DNA from 4 places in the Kiloniella sp. genome. Region 2 is predicted to be linked to each of the others. Evidence: predicted binding sites of a transcription regulator. Region 2 holds the regulator's gene; each other region holds the start of a gene.
What was found. Region 2 encodes PhoB, which activates phosphate uptake and scavenging genes when phosphate is short. Its sites were predicted from a motif close to TNTCATAAAACTGTCA; they were not measured.
Positions count from the first base shown of each region.

Region 1 (3,953 bases), on a different contig from region 2:
GAAGATAACTTCCTCGTTGGTTATTGACCTCTCTGACCTATTAAATCGTATTAACCGATAACAGATCCGTCATCTTTGGTGACTGCAATGATCGCTGAACGAGGTGCTGTTCCTGCGCCGCCGGGGAAGGTGCTATCGCCTTTTTCGCCGGGGTGCTGGATGCCGACAAAGACTGTTTTGCGGTCTTCGCTCCAGGTAATGCCTGTCACTTCACACTCTTTCGGGCCAACAAGGAAACGCTGAATTTCACCAGTTTCAGTATCCCCGATCAACATCTGGTTATTTCCCATTCCCGCAAAATCATCCTTGTTGGAATATTTGCCATCGGTCTGTATCCAGAGCTTACCGTTGTTATCAAATGAAATACCATCTGGTGCGTTGAACATATTGTGTGCATCAATGTTCTTTGAACCTGCGTAAGCATCTTTGTGGACCGTGGGATTGCCAGCCATTACAAAAAGATCCCAAGAGAAAGCATTTGAAGTATGGTTTTCTCCTTCTGGTCTCCAACGAACGATTTGACCATAGAGATTTGCTGCGCGTGGGTTTGGGCCCGTTACAGGTGTTTCGTCGCCACCTGCATTTGGTTTCTTGCCGCGATTTTTGTTGTTTGTCAGAGCACAGTAAATCTCTGCTTTTTTCGGATGTGATGCGACCCACTCTGGGCGATCCATCGTCGTTGCGCCAACCTTGGATGCGGCAATACGGGAGTGAATACAAACTTCAGCTTGGGATTTCAGACCTGTTGTGTCAGGGGAAAGTTCCAGCCATTCACCACTTTGGTCGCCATTGAATTTGGCAACGTAAAGCTTACCGTCGTCCAGAAGGTTTGTATTGTCGCCGCCTTCAACGAACTTTCCTTTGGACACAAAACGATAGATAAATTCGCCGCGCTCGTCATCGCCCATGTAAACCACAACATGACCGTCCTTATTGACGACAACCTCTGCATTTTCGTGTTTGAAACGGCCGAGTGCAGTACGTTTTTTGGGCGTTGATGTTGGATCACTTGGATCAATCTCGACAACATAACCCGCTCTATTTGGTTCATTCGGATTTTTACTGATGTCAAAGCGCTCATCTTCGGTGGCCCAGGCATAACCCCAGTCTTCGTTCTTGACGCCATAGCGTTTCAGTTCGTCACTTGGCGTATAGTTTTCGTCACTGCTGGAAAAATAGCCGTTGAAGTTTTCTTCGCATGCGAGATAGGTGCCCCAAGGTGTACGACCATTCCCACAGTTATTCCATGTGCCGAGTGATTGTGTGCCGGAGGGATCGGCAGATGTTTTCAACAGGTCATGGCCACGTGCTGGACCGGAAATTTTCATAGGTGAATCAGCTGTAATACGGCGGTTATATTTGGAATCTTTCACAATAGTCCAACTTTTGCCGTCTTGTTTGACCTCTACCACTGTAACACCGTGAGCGGCTTTGCCTTTGCGAATATCATCCGCTGTTTCCGGTAACTTGCTCTCACGGTTGTCGTATATGATGTTGCGGTTTGTGTATTCATTGTTAGAGATCAGCAAGTGATGCCCATCAATGGTGAACAAGGACATACCATCATTGTTATCCCCAATGGCAAGTTCCTGGCTTTCTCCGGTACCGCGCGTTTCATGATCAAAGGGAGCAGACTTGGACCATAGCTCATCCCCCCATTTGGTCACAACTTGCCATGAATACCCTTTGGGAACAGTCACGGTATCCAAAGTGTTTGCAGGAATAGGTTCAAAGTTAAAATTGCTTGCAGCTTTGGCACTAAACGGCGTTAAAGCTGTTGATCCCAAAACAAGTGCAGATGCCCCGATGGCCAAACCACCACCTAGAAAATTACGGCGGGACAAAGCTTTTTCTACAACCCGTTCAAATCCGGTTACTTCTGGGCCGGGATTTATAATTTCATCAAATTCATCAAAAGAAAGGTCTTCGTTTCTGATTTTAGTCATCTTGCACTCCTGAGCGCACGACCGCCTTGGTGGGAGTCGGCTTTATCATTTTTGAATGCTTAACGGTTACTTACTTGCCATTGCACAAATATGACACTTCTTGGAACCTTTAAAAACAAGTCAGCTTTGTCTTGTTAAGATCTATAGCGGATCAGTAAAGGGTTATTTTTCCAGTAGTGTTTTGATAATCAAATCAAGATATGGGTTACTCTTGGCCGATTGTGCTGTCGTGATGACCAAAGTCCGATCCAGTGTGAGTGGTTTGTCGAAAGGAACGGCCAGACTTCCATCTTTTAGGTGGTTTTCAACCAATGCCTTGTGGCCCATCATAATACCTGCGCCATTTCGGGCTTCTTCTATGGCAAGTCCATAGAGTGAATAAACAGGTCCATCGGTGCTTAAGGATGTATCAGGCAAGGCATGGCTAATCCATTTTGACCAGTCTTCTGCCCAGGAAGCGTCGTGGAGGCAAAGCGCTTTGTTCAGGTCTTCATGTTTATATAGTCGACTGGCAACCTGCGGTGAGCAGACGGGGAAGATGATATCCTTGCAAACTTCGTAGGTCGTGGAAAAAACATCCTTATTCTTGGAGAGGTTATCCCGATAAAAAATACTAATATCGAAAGGTTCGCGTTGAAGGTTTGGCTCTTTTTCCAAAGCCGTGACAGAGATTGTTAGTTCTGGTGCGGCCTGCCTGACAGAAGGCAGTTTGGGAGAGAGCCAGAGCTGGGCAATACTGGGAAGGGCGGCAATACGAATATGTTTAGGCGTGGCTTGCGATCGAAGTGTTTGCACAGCAAGACCAAGTTGATCAAAAGCAGCACTAAACTCGGAAAGGACGTTTTGGCCCAATTCGGTTAACTCAACGCCTTGTGATAGCCGAATGAAAAGGTCTGCGCCGACCCATGCCTCTAGTGATTTAACGTGTTGTGCTACGGCACCCGGTGTTACGCAAAGTTCATCTGCTGCGGTCGAAAAACCACCAAGTCGTGCCGCTGCCTCAAAGGCGCGGAGAGAATTCAACGGAGGGATTTGTGGCCGAGGAGGGACAATAGTCATGATATATCAGACTCAGTTTTTCTAGGCCTAAGATATAGCAAAACTGATTTGCGATGTCTATGGGATTAGCGCGATCATAAAGGTGTCTTCAAGAGACATTAACTTAAATGCGTCAGCTCAGATCAAGCTGACTTGTATATAATGGTTAAGCCTATCTAATTGGGCTGGCGCATACTTCTATAGGGATATTGCAGATGTCAGTGTTTTTTGACGCCCCAGTTACAGCAACTGATCCATTAATTGGTGAGGCTTTGCAGAATGAAAAAGCCCGGCAACAAGACCAGATTGAATTAATCGCATCTGAGAATATTGTCAGTCGTGCCGTTTTAGATGCCTTGGGGCATGAGATGACGAATAAAACGCTCGAAGGTTATCCGGGTGCACGATTTCATGGCGGCGGACGCTATGTGGATGTTGTTGAGCAGGCAGCTATTGATCGGGCCAAAGAGCTATTTAACTGCGCTTATGCAAATGTTCAGCCTCATTCTGGTAGCCAAGCTAATCTGGCTGTTTTTTTCACACTTCTCAAGCCTGGTGACAGGGTTTTGAGTTTGGATCTCGCCGCTGGTGGTCATTTAAGTCATGGTTTGGGGGCTAATCTATCTGGTCGATGGTTCGAAGCGCATCACTATGGTGTTGAACGGGGAACGGGGCAGATCGACTATCACAAACTAGAAGCTCTGGCATTGGAAATTCGTCCCCAACTGTTGATTACGGGGGGATCAGCCTACCCAAGAGAAATCGATTTTGAACGTATGGCGGCGATTGCCAAAAAGGTAGATGCGTTTTTTCATGTTGATATGGCGCACTTTGCTGGTTTGGTTGCAGGTGGTGTTCACCCGAGCCCGATACCCCATGCTGATCTTGTGACCTGTACAACCACCAAAACACTGCGTGGCCCGCGTGGGGGAATTATCCTTTCCAAGTCTGTTGACTATGAAAAGAAAC
Region 1 is NZ_JBLXHT010000018.1:3,405-7,357, forward strand. It holds gene ACN0QW_RS18930 (PhoX family protein) at 51-1,946, opposite strand; gene ACN0QW_RS18935 (LysR family transcriptional regulator) at 2,109-3,005, opposite strand; gene glyA (serine hydroxymethyltransferase) at 3,200-3,953, shown strand, end outside.
Region 1: a site for PhoB is predicted at 2,027-2,042, ahead of ACN0QW_RS18930 (PhoX family protein). Genes of this name have one in related genera too.

Region 2 (3,953 bases):
CTTTACAATCGTGATTGTAACGCACTCTATGCAACAAGCCGCCCGTGTGTCTCAACGAACAGCCTTCTTCCATCTTGGAGAATTGGTTGAAGTCGGAGAAACAGATCGTCTCTTTACCAGCCCACAAGATGATCGTACCCAAGGTTACATTACGGGAAGATTCGGGTAAGGAAGATGGATATGCCAGAAACCAAAGACCACATCGTCAGCTCATTTGACAAAGAACTTCGTACCATTCATGAAATTATAATTCGCATGGGTGGCATGGCAGAAAATCAACTGTCCGAAGCCGTCGATGCACTTGTTCAACGCGACAGTGCAAAAGCTGAACTCGTCCGTAAAGAAGACGCAAAAATCGATGCGCTGGAAGAAGAATTGGAAGCCGCTGTCATTCAGTTGATTGCCTTGCGTCAACCCGTTGCTAACGATCTTCGGGCCGTCATTGCTGCTTTTAAAATTTCGTCTGATCTTGAACGTATTGGCGATTATGCAAAGAACATTGCCAAGCGCAGTATTGCAATCAACCAAATGCCGCCACAAAAATCCGTTACCAGCATTATGCGGATGTCCCGGTTGGTCCAGGAAATCGTCAAAGATACCCTTGACGCCTTTTCCAACAGCGATAAGGACCGCGCGATAGATGTGTGGCACCGGGATGAAGAAGTTGATGAAATGTACACTTCTTTGTTCCGCGAACTTCTGACTTACATGATGGAAGATCCACGGAATATCGGCGCCTGTACACACATGCTCTTTATCGCCAAAAACATCGAACGCATGGGCGACCATGCAACAAATATTGCTGAAACTATTTACTATTTATCGACCGGCGAACGTTTAGAAGGTAAACGCCCCAAAGGGGATCGCACCGCTTTTCAAATCCTTACCCCCGATGACGGGGAAGGCGAAGTAGAAATTTAATATAATGGAAAAAAAGGACCTTTCCATGAAACCCTTGGCATTAGTCATTGAAGACGAAATCGCACTGACAACGTTATTACGCTATAACCTTGAAAAAGAAGGATTTCGCGTCAATGAAGCACATGATGGCGAAGAAGCCCTCCTTCGTGCAAAAGAAGAAGCCCCGGATCTAATTCTTCTGGATTGGATGCTCCCGCTTCTATCAGGCATTGAAGTTTGTCGCCAGCTCCGTCGTCTGCCAGAAACCAAAGATGTGCCAATCATCATGCTAACAGCACGCGGTGAAGAAACAGACAAAATAAGAGGTCTAGATTCAGGTGCCGATGATTACATGACGAAACCGTTTTCACCTGCTGAACTGGTTGCGCGTATTCGCGCCATCATGCGTCGAAGCAAGCCGGAAACCGTAACCGAGGCACTTACCTTCGAAGACATCAACATGGATTTGGCTGCCTATAAAGTTTATCGCGGCGACCGCGAAGTTCATTTGGGTCCAACCGAATTCAAGTTGCTCCGCCACTTGATGCAAAACCCTGGGCGTGTCTTTAGCCGCGAACAGTTACTTGATTCAGTTTGGGGCCACGATGTGTACGTTGAACCCCGCACAGTAGATGTTCATATCAGACGCCTCCGCAAAGTCCTGAACGAAGGGACTGAACAGGATCTAATTCGTACGGTACGTTCAGCGGGTTACGCTCTGGATCGCGCCAAAGCAGCTTAATTAAGCTGCTTTATTATAGAAATAGCCAATAATCCGTCCCCTAATGTTTAGGACGTGGGTTATTGGCTATTTATGATTCACTACTAAAAAAGATTGTTTATAAAAGCTTTTCAATCTCACTCCATGCCTGCTCTGACGTAACCTCGGAAATATCATCACTGGGCGAGATAACGGGTTTAATCCAGTCAGAGTACGCGAAGTAATAGCTTTTAATAAAAATCCCCACCGCAGGCATGCTCGACATCGCAGCCAAGTTAAGACCAAAGCTATCGTTGCCTACGTAGAAATCACAAGATTGAAGCAAGGCATGACTGTGATGTAGCAACACTTTGCGGGTTGTCAGGTCAATAAATCGATCAGGGCTAGAGGTATTATCTAAGATACCTTGGGCAATCGGGGCAACATCACCAGCGCCAAACAACAGAATTTGACCGGGATAATTTTCCAAAAGACGTTCAGCTATTTCCGAATATCCTTTGACACCCCATTGCTTATAGGCTGCGCTGGCATTAATACCCAACGCAATCATTTTTGGTTTTTCTGGCAGTCCAATTTCCTCGAACGCAGACTTAACAACATGTTCCGGTTGCCGAAACCTGACATCACTATAATCATAGGAAATACCCACATCATCCATGACCATCGCAGCATGATGCATGAAAGCTGGTAAGGGGACCTGTTTCGGCGTCAACGTCCCCTTGTTAAGGAAAAAACGGTTCCAGGAGCCTTTGAAGTAATACCCATAACGGTTTTTGACACCCGCCATCATAATCGCGAATGAAATACCAGTCGATTTATGAAACACAAATGCCGTATCAATCTTTGCCACTTTCGTTAAACGACGTAACCTGCCTAAGTCAGCCTTGCCAGAAACGTCCTGATCCTTGGCGATAGGTAAAACCTGACTAACCATGTCAATTTCTGAGAAAAGTTCACTGATTTCCCGCCCTTTTTTGCACGCGAGAACAATCGACTTTCCTTCGGATTTTTCTTGGATAGAACGAATAAACGGCATATGGAACAGAGTGTCACCTAGCCCACCGCCAGTTACCACAAGTGTTTTACCCAATTCTGACATTACTGGTTAAACCTTATTGATTATTCTAGATATTAATCCAGCCGCAACTATACTCAAAGAGTCTGCTAAAGAAAGAAAGGAATTAGATCAGCCAGCAAAGAGTTTAATAAATATTGCCACTTAGTAATACTGATATCTGTAAGGCTAAAATTACCGCTTTGCCAAATATCTTATCAAGGTGTAAGGATTTCTTTTGGAAATGTTTTCTATATCATAAGAACAACATTACAGGAGAATACGTGTGACTCTATCCCCGCTAAATATTGCACTCTGGGCTATAAATCTGGAAACACCCCTAAAGTCTCTTGCAGACTGGATAGAGATTACCAGCCATCGGATGGAACAGGCTAAAGAGCAAGAGGCCAACCTGTTGCTCATGCCTGAATATGTTTCAGAGCAATGGATGTCCTTTGCCCCCGCTGGTATTGCATCTGACGAAGAAATTCCCTGGATGGCAACGCAGGCAGCAGATGCTATTGATCAGTTGAAAAGCTTAGCGAAAACGCATGAAATGGGGCTATTAGCAGGAACCTTTCCCGTTGCAATCGATACCAAAGACGAAGTCTCTGACTCACCCGTCAATGATAACAGTGGGTATTACAACAGAGCCCATCTGTTCTTGCCCGATGGGCGATATATCACACAGGATAAGCTGTGCCTAACCCCAAGTGAACAAGATCCCCAAGCATGGTGTTTGACACCGGGGAGCAAAGTAAAGGTTTTTAACTGGCAGGGGCTGCGGATCGCCATCCTGATTTGTTTGGATGTGGAAATGCCGGCTTTATCCTCTCTGATAGCCGATCACGATATTGATTTGATCCTTGTACCGTCGATGACATCAAAACTTGCGGGCTATAATCGCGTTTTTGGCTGTGCAAAAGCCAGGGCCATCGAATTACAGGCCGCAATCGCCGCTGTAGGTCCAATCGGTGCAACACGTTTTCTGGGTAAAAGAAGGCAAAACCAAACCTCTGCCGCTGCTGTCTACATTCCCTGTGAAGAAAGCCTCGGGCATATTGGGGTTGCTACCGAAATTTCACCCGCAGATACAACTGTTGGGCAGGGACCTTTGATCGTTGCTAAAGATGTACCCTTTGCAGAAATTCGCAGGTTGCGAAACGGAACAGCAGAAGTTTGGCCCGGTGCTTGGGATGCAGACCATGTCTTTGTCGAAGAAGAATAAAGTAGGGGCCTAATTTACCTGTTTGATCAGCTATCCTTGCCTTCGATATG
Region 2 is NZ_JBLXHT010000005.1:258,482-262,434, forward strand. It holds gene pstB (phosphate ABC transporter ATP-binding protein PstB) at 1-169, shown strand, start outside; gene phoU (phosphate signaling complex protein PhoU) at 181-921, shown strand; gene phoB (phosphate regulon transcriptional regulator PhoB) at 926-1,642, shown strand; gene ACN0QW_RS10785 (glycosyltransferase family 9 protein) at 1,740-2,720, opposite strand; gene ACN0QW_RS10790 (nitrilase-related carbon-nitrogen hydrolase) at 2,962-3,903, shown strand.

Region 3 (3,953 bases), on a different contig from region 2:
TGCGATTGGCTTGATCACGTCTGGAACTTTTGAATTTCAATCCGTGGAAGAAGCCCGAAATTTAACTACAATGTTGAGCTTAGCCTGTCCTGGGGCAGATGGTATTGTAATCGGTCTGAACGAGTTACTTCAAAACGCAGTTGAGCATGGAAATCTTGAAATCGGATATGATTTGAAAACAGAGTTACTTGAAACTGGGCGTTTGTATGATGAAATTCAAAATCGTATTAAACTTGAGCCATTTGATTCAAGATTTGTCAGGGTTAGTTATCAACGAACAGACGATGAAATTATTTTTGTCATTGAAGATGAAGGCAAAGGGTTTAACTGGCGTAAATATCTGACGATTGATGATGAACGGATACGGTCAAGTCATGGGCGGGGTATTGCTATGGCAAAGATGATGGCCTTTACCGAACTTACTTATAATGACATAGGTAATCGTGTGACAGCTCGAATTGCTTTATGACTAAAGGGTATCTTATTCCCTGTAAAAATGCGTAACGCATTGTTGTTATAAAGAATCAAAGCAAACCGCCGTCAGATCATCACGTATCTTATTTCCGCCTCTTTCAAAGAAGGTCGATATTAATTGATCCAGCAGCTGTGGGGTTGGCCTGCCACCAATAAGGTACTTTACCAGCCTGATTAATTCTTCACCCTCCAGATATGTATCATTGTTCAATTTTGTTTCTATCAGGGCATCACTGAACGAAAAGAGGAAATGGTCCTTTGTAAAAGGAACGGTCTGAAGATCATATGCTGCAGTTCTACTTATCCCAAGCGGTAACCCGGTTGTATCAAGGTACTGTAAATTATCGGGTTCTTCCCACAAGCCATAATAGGTGGAGGGGCCGCGGCGCCAGCATAACTCAAGGTGTTGTTTTTGGGAGAAATCAAGCCGAGTATCATTGTCGCGTATTGCTCAGTTGGCAGCATATCGCACAAGCTCTGGTTCTTGCCATGCTTCACCGACATTAAATAAAAGGGTGTGCAACCTAATAGTGTTTAGGGCCGATACGACACCATGCCCTGAAAAATCGGTGACATAAAAACCGATTGCCCCATCATTTAAGGCATGCACCCCCCAAAAAGTCGCCACCGAGTTCTGATGATGGTTGGCACATAGAGGAAATTTGAATACCAGTTTGCTCTCGAATTTTTCTAAGATGCTTGGCAGATGGTAAAATGTTTTGCTGTACATCTTTTGCCATTGCCAGTTCGTCGGCAACTCTGGCTCTGTATTTTTCCCGGCTTTCGGTTAGCACTAGACTTTCAAGATGTAAAGTTGTCCGGATTACCAGTTCAAGTGCATTAACTGGTTTGGTCTTGCCCCGGCAGCAAATGCTTTAAGGCGTTCTTCGTTGTCATGCATTGCGGTTTGAACGAGGATCGGTATAGATTCGGTTTTTTTCGTCTCTCTTACTTGGTAGCAGACTTCCATGCTCCCCATAATTGGCATGATGAGATCGAGAATAGTAAGGTCAGGGGGGGGCGTTTGGGTTCTGGGGCATGTAAATCCAGCCTAATTTGGCTTAGTTATTTTTTGAGATAAGCTATCTGTTATTATCGGCATCGACAAATAAAGCGAGCAATTCCTCTGTAACAAAAATGTCCAAACCTGACGCTAATTCGATTGTCTCTGTTTGGCCGGATATTTCCAATTTCATAGTCGCGTAATGCCTCCTGAAATGAGGAGTTAATTTGTAATGTGGCTGGAAAATCGACGCATATAGCCTTATGGTTGTGCTGGTGTGGGCGCGTTATAAATTTATGAGCTCTTTGTGATTTATTTTGTTTTACTGAGGCTTAGGCTTGGCCCTGTTTGGTTTTACAGTTTAATGAAAATTGTATTTCAAATGAAAGTATATTGTGCTTCAATTGAAACTATCGGATGGGAAAAAACAAAAATAAACTCATCTTTATTTGTAAAAATTACCTGAAAAGAGCGTGTTCTTATGTTGTACATGCTCTTAATCAAACAATGGGCGATACAATACTAAGGGAGGTATTGATGAAACTTCGGGATATTCTTTTTGGCTGTGCCAGCGTACTGGCTTGTCTTTCTGTAAACGTATCAACCGCGACGGCTCAAGATTGTGCCCGTGGTGATCTGGATACGCGGTTTTGTGATGTAGATGGCGACTTGATTGCAGATACGCCAACAGATCCAGCGAAGCAACTGGATCCGGATACATTGATTTTTGCTTATACACCTGTCGAAGATCCTGCCGTTTATAAAGAAGCATGGTCCGATTTTCTTGCTTATTTGGAAGAAAAAACCGGGAAAGATGTTGTTTTCTTCCCAGTCCAATCAAATGCTGCCCAAATCGAAGCTATGCGGTCGGGACGCCTTCATATCGCGGGCTTTAACACTGGATCAAATCCGCTTGCTGTGAACTGTGCCGGTTTCAGTCCTTTTACTATTATGGCAAGGGAAGACGGCAGTTTTGGCTATGAAATGGAAATCATTACATACCCGGGCAGCGGTGTTGAAAAAGTTCAGGATTTGAAAGGTAAAGCGTTAGCCTTTACGTCACCTACATCAAACTCTGGATTTAAAGCGCCATCAGCTATCCTGAAAGCTGATTTTGATATGGAAAAAGATCGCGACTTCGAAGCGACTTTCTCTGGAAAACACGATAACTCAATCCTGGGTGTCGCGAATAAAGATTATATTGCGGCTTCTATTGCAAACTCTGTGAAATTCCGCATGATCTCAAGAGATGTGATCAAGGAAGATCAGATTAAAACGATCTACAAGTCGCAAACTTTCCCGACAACAGGCTATGGTGTTGCCTATAATCTGAAACCAGAACTGCAGGACAAAATTAAAGATGCCTTCTTTAGTTTTGAGTGGGCAGGGACATCTTTGGAACGTGAATTTAAGAAATCCAAAGAAGGTCAGTTTTTACCAATAACTTATAAAAAATTCTGGGATGTTATCCGCAAAATTGATGCAGCTAACAATGTTTCTTACTCTTGTAAGTAACAGGAGTATTTGAATTTTTTTTTACTACAACCCGGCATCTTCCAAGGTGTCGGGTATGTTATTGATATGACAGGTAAATAGCATGTTACACCTGAATAAACTTACCAAGCAGTATGCAACGGGTGATATGGCTCTCAAGAGTGTGGAGCTTGAGATTCCTAAGGGACAGGTCGTTGCGTTAATCGGGCCATCCGGTGCGGGTAAAAGTACTTTGATTCGCTGCATAAATCGGTTGGTTGAACCAACGTCAGGCAGTGTTACGCTCAATGGAAAAGAACTGACGAAACTCGGTTCTGGTGCCCTGCGTCAAGCAAGACGGCGTATGGGAATGATTTTCCAAGAATATGCCTTGGTTGAGCGACTGACGGTTATGGAAAATGTTCTTTCCGGACGATTGGGGTACGTTGGTTTCTGGCGTTCTTTTCTCCGTAAATATCCGCAAAGCGATGTTGATGAAGCTTTTCGTTTGTTAGAACGGGTTGGTCTGGATCATATGGCGGACAAACGCGCAGATGAGTTGTCTGGTGGTCAGAGACAGCGTGTTGGTATTGCGCGCGCCTTGATTCAGGATCCGGAACTTCTTTTAGTCGATGAACCAACTGCCTCTCTTGATCCGAAAACATCTCGTCAAATTATGCGATTGATCTGTGAACTCTGTGCGGAACGTAATCTTGCGGCAATTATTAACATTCACGATGTTGCTTTGGCGCAAATGTTTGTTCAGCGGGTTATTGGCCTACGTTTTGGCGAAGTGGTTTATGACGGCCCACCCGATCAACTTAAGCCGGATATCTTAACTGAAATTTATGGTGAAGAAGATTGGGAAGCGACCATCGAAGCCGTGGATGAGGACGACGAGGCGGAACAGGGGGCTGTTGCATGAGCGCTTCGATGACTGCTTCGCGCAAATGGCGAAAGCCGCCGATGATCAAAAACCCTCTTATGCGTTGGGGGTTGACCA
Region 3 is NZ_JBLXHT010000008.1:34,296-38,248, reverse strand. It holds gene ACN0QW_RS13350 (ATP-binding protein) at 1-469, shown strand, start outside; gene ACN0QW_RS13345 (SpoIIE family protein phosphatase) at 515-835, opposite strand; gene ACN0QW_RS13340 (hypothetical protein) at 775-939, opposite strand; gene ACN0QW_RS13335 (hypothetical protein) at 1,068-1,268, opposite strand; partial or broken gene ACN0QW_RS13330 (response regulator) at 1,298-1,489, opposite strand; gene phnD (phosphate/phosphite/phosphonate ABC transporter substrate-binding protein) at 2,015-2,992, shown strand; gene phnC (phosphonate ABC transporter ATP-binding protein) at 3,075-3,875, shown strand; gene phnE (phosphonate ABC transporter, permease protein PhnE) at 3,872-3,953, shown strand, end outside.
Region 3: a site for PhoB is predicted at 1,832-1,847, ahead of phnD (phosphate/phosphite/phosphonate ABC transporter substrate-binding protein). Genes of this name have one in related genera too.

Region 4 (3,953 bases), on a different contig from region 2:
AGATAAACTTCATTCCCGGCGAGTACGAGACCGCATCTCGCTTCTAGAACAGCGAGGATCATTGCCAATCGACCAGAATCCCAACCGACAACTGCGCGTCTTGGGTTTGCCTGTTGTGAGGGAGAGACAAGTGCTTGTATTTCGACGAGAACTGGGCGCGTGCCTTCCAGCCCTGCAAAAACGGCTGCGCCTGTAACATTGCCACGCCGTTCTGCAAGAAAGAGCGCTGAGGGATTTGAAACTTGCTCAAGTCCTTGTTCTGACATCTCGAAGACGCCAATTTCATCCGTTGGGCCAAAACGGTTTTTTACGGCGCGCAAGATTCTGAAATGATGTCCGCGTTCCCCTTCAAAAGTAAGAACGGTATCAACCATGTGTTCCAGAACTTTCGGCCCGGCAATGACGCCTTCTTTTGTAACGTGACCAACCAGTAAAACGCTAAAGCTCCGTGCCTTGGCCAGTTGGATCAGTTCTTGGGCCGATGCCCGCACTTGAGAGACTGTTCCGGGGGCAGAATCCAGGCTGTCCACAAACATTGTTTGTATAGAATCGATAACGACAACTTGTGGAGCGTCATGTTCATCAAGTGTGGTGGCGATGTCACGAACAGACGTTGCCGAGGCGAGTAGAAAATCATCGCCTTTCAAACCCAGACGACGGGCTCTCAGACGGACCTGATCAATGGCTTCTTCGCCAGAGATGTAAACACACTTAACACCTGCGCTTGTTGTGAGGGCTGCTAATATCTGGGTGAGAAGCGTTGATTTCCCAATGCCTGGGTCTCCACCGATCAAAACGGCTGAGCCTGGAACGAGCCCGCCACCACAAACTCGATCGAATTCAAGGTTTTTACTGATCATTCTGGGAACGGGCTTGCTTGTACCCTCTAGGCTAACAAACTCAATTTGTTTGCCTTTGCGAACATTCTTTTTACCAAGGCCACCAGGAACGGGAGATGATGATCCTGCTTCTTCGGTTATAGAGTTCCACTCGCCACAGGAATCACATTTCCCTGACCATTTTGCATAGTCAGCACCGCAGGACTGACAAACGTAGCGAATTATGGGGCGGGCCAAAGGGATCTCCTGAATTTATCGTGGTGCCATTTTTAATTTACCCGATTTAAGACAGGCTTGATAAGGGTATTAGGCTGTTGGTCAATCATTATGGGCAAGGCTGACTTTTATCGGTCCGTCTAATAATCCATTTATAAATTGATGAACAAAAGGATTATCAGTTTTCTCGAGTTCCTCTGTAGGGCCAACCCATGTGATCTTGCCATCATAGAGCATGGCGATACGATCAGAAATTCGTTTTGCTGAATCCATATCGTGCGTAATTGTAAGGCCCGTTGCGCCAAGTTCTTTAACCGACTTGACGATCAATTGATCAATGACATCGCCCATGACAGGGTCTAGACCCGTTGTTGGTTCATCAAAGAACAGGGTCTCTGGTGTTGTCGCAATGGCGCGTGCAAGTCCAACCCTCTTTTTCATACCGCTCGAAAGTTCGGCTGGAAACTTAGCTGCAAACCGTTCCCCCAATCCAACTGCGGATAGTTTTTCAAGGGCGATACGATGTGCCTCTTTTTTAGGAACACGGTGAGCTTGGATCAAACCGAATGCAACATTATCGAGGATGGTGAGTGAATCAAAAAGGGCGGCATATTGAAAAAGCATGCCAAACTTTCGGCGTACCTTTTCCATGTCATCACTGTTGAGGCCAACGATGTTTTGTCCATTGATCTCTACAGTTCCAGCATCAGGCCGTAATAGACCTAGTATGCACTTTAACAGCACAGATTTTCCTGTTCCCGAGCCTCCTATGACAACAAGGGATTCACCTGCGTAAACATCCAGATCCAGATTGTTGAGGATGACTTTGGGGCCAAAGGCTTTGGTCAGTCCCCTGATCTTTATTCTGATGTCCTTGCCGGGTATATCTGTTTTGTTGCTCATATTGAGAAAAACAACTCAGTTATGATATAGTTGAAGGTGAGAATGAGGATAGAAGCGGATACAACCGCGTTTGTGGTCGCTGCGCCCACGCCTTGTGCGCCACCTCTTGAATGGAAACCGTGGTAACACCCCATCAAGGTAATAATAAATCCAAAGGCTGCTGCTTTGACAAGGCCAGAGATAACATCAAGATTTTCCATGAAATCAATGGTGTTCTTGATGTAAGTTGCCGGGTTAAAACCAAGCTTGTGTACGGAAACGAGATATCCCCCGAAAACACCAATTGTATCTGCAACAAGTACGAGGAGGGGAAGCGTTAACACCCCTGCGATAACACGGGGAGCAATAAGGTATTTAAAAGGGTTTGTTGCTAGGGTGTATAGGGCGTCGATTTGTTCTGTAACCCGCATCGTACCAATTTCGGCAGCCATGGCGGCGCCGACGCGACCAGCAACCATCAAACCGGCTAACACAGGGCCAAGTTCACGGGTGATCGAAACGATAACGACGTTTGGGATCGCGCTTTCAGCAGAAAAACGCGCGAAACCAGTGTAACTTTGCAGCGCGAGAACCATGCCGGTGAAGATTGCGGTCAGACCAACGACGGGGAGTGAATAATATCCAACCTCGATCATCTGCTTCAGGATAAGCTTCGGATAGAAGGGGGGCCGAAAGCAATGCGAAATTGCTGTTCCAGCAAAAATAGAAAGACGCCCGATAATCTCCAAAAAACGTAGAGTAAGATTACCAAGAGGTTGAAGAATGGGCATACATTTTACCGTTATGAACAGAGATTGAGATGATTAAATTGAGATCTATTGAAAAGCTGTTGAATCAGACTGTAACGAGTATTGAGCTTGATTTGTCCAGAATTTCCTTCCCCCAAGGATTTATCCGCTTCACTATTAAAGGCAACTTTATTTGCGAACGTGCGATTAGAAAATTGCCTCTAATAGGGTAGGCACAATACCTAAGGTCTTCTTTTGCGTCAATCTAGGCCAGTGCAAAGTGTTGGGTTATTTGTATTAATCAGAGAAATTAATAGCTTTCAGGAAGTTGGTCTTCCTCTGCCAGGTCAGAGAATTTCGTAAACTCGCCATTAAAGTGGAGTTCAACAGAGCCAATAGGGCCGTGACGTTGTTTACCGACAATCATCTCGGCTTTGTTTCTGGCTGCATCCAGACGTGCTTCGTGATTGGCCAGTTTTTCGTGAAATCTATCGGTTGAATCATCGGCACCTTGTCCCGGTTTTTCACGGGCAATGTAATATTCATCACGATAGAGGAAGATCACAACATCAGCATCCTGTTCAATCGAACCGGATTCACGAAGGTCAGAGAGCTGGGGACGTTTGTCTTCGCGTTGTTCTGTTTGACGGGAAAGCTGGGAAAGCGCGATGACGGGTACATTCATCTCTTTCGCAATCCCTTTCAGGCCACGTGAAATTTCTGAAACTTCCTGAACACGGCTATCGCTTTTGCCGCCGGGAGCACCTGACATCAGCTGTAGGTAATCGACGATAATAATATCCAAACCATGTTGTCTTTTCAGACGCCTGACACGATTTCGAAGCCCCGGTATTGTCAGGTTCGGTGTGTCATCAATAAAGAGCTTATAGTTGGATAGGGCACGACTGATCTGAAAGACGTGCTCGAACTGATCTTCAGTTAGCTCACCTTTACGCATTAAATGCGATGGTGTTTCCGCCGCAGAAGACAAAATCCTGCTCGCCAGCTGATCTGCTGACATCTCCAATGAAAAGAAAGCAACTGACATCGGAATGTCGACTTCATCGCCTTCGGCATTGTGCCCGGATTTGGTTGCTTGCGCGATGTTAAAGGCGATGTTTGTTACAAAGGCGGTTTTACCCATGGACGGGCGAGCGGCCAGGATAATCAGATCAGAATGGTGGAAGCCACCAAGAAGTTTATCAACATCACGCAGACCGCTTGAGACGCCGGAAATACCATCGCCCTGTTTCATGGCAACATCGAT
Region 4 is NZ_JBLXHT010000003.1:169,276-173,228, reverse strand. It holds gene radA (DNA repair protein RadA) at 1-1,076, opposite strand, end outside; gene ACN0QW_RS06845 (ABC transporter ATP-binding protein) at 1,158-1,958, opposite strand; gene ACN0QW_RS06840 (MlaE family ABC transporter permease) at 1,955-2,728, opposite strand; gene ACN0QW_RS06835 (replicative DNA helicase) at 2,997-3,953, opposite strand, start outside.
Region 4: a site for PhoB is predicted at 2,788-2,803, ahead of ACN0QW_RS06840 (MlaE family ABC transporter permease). Genes of this name have one in related genera too.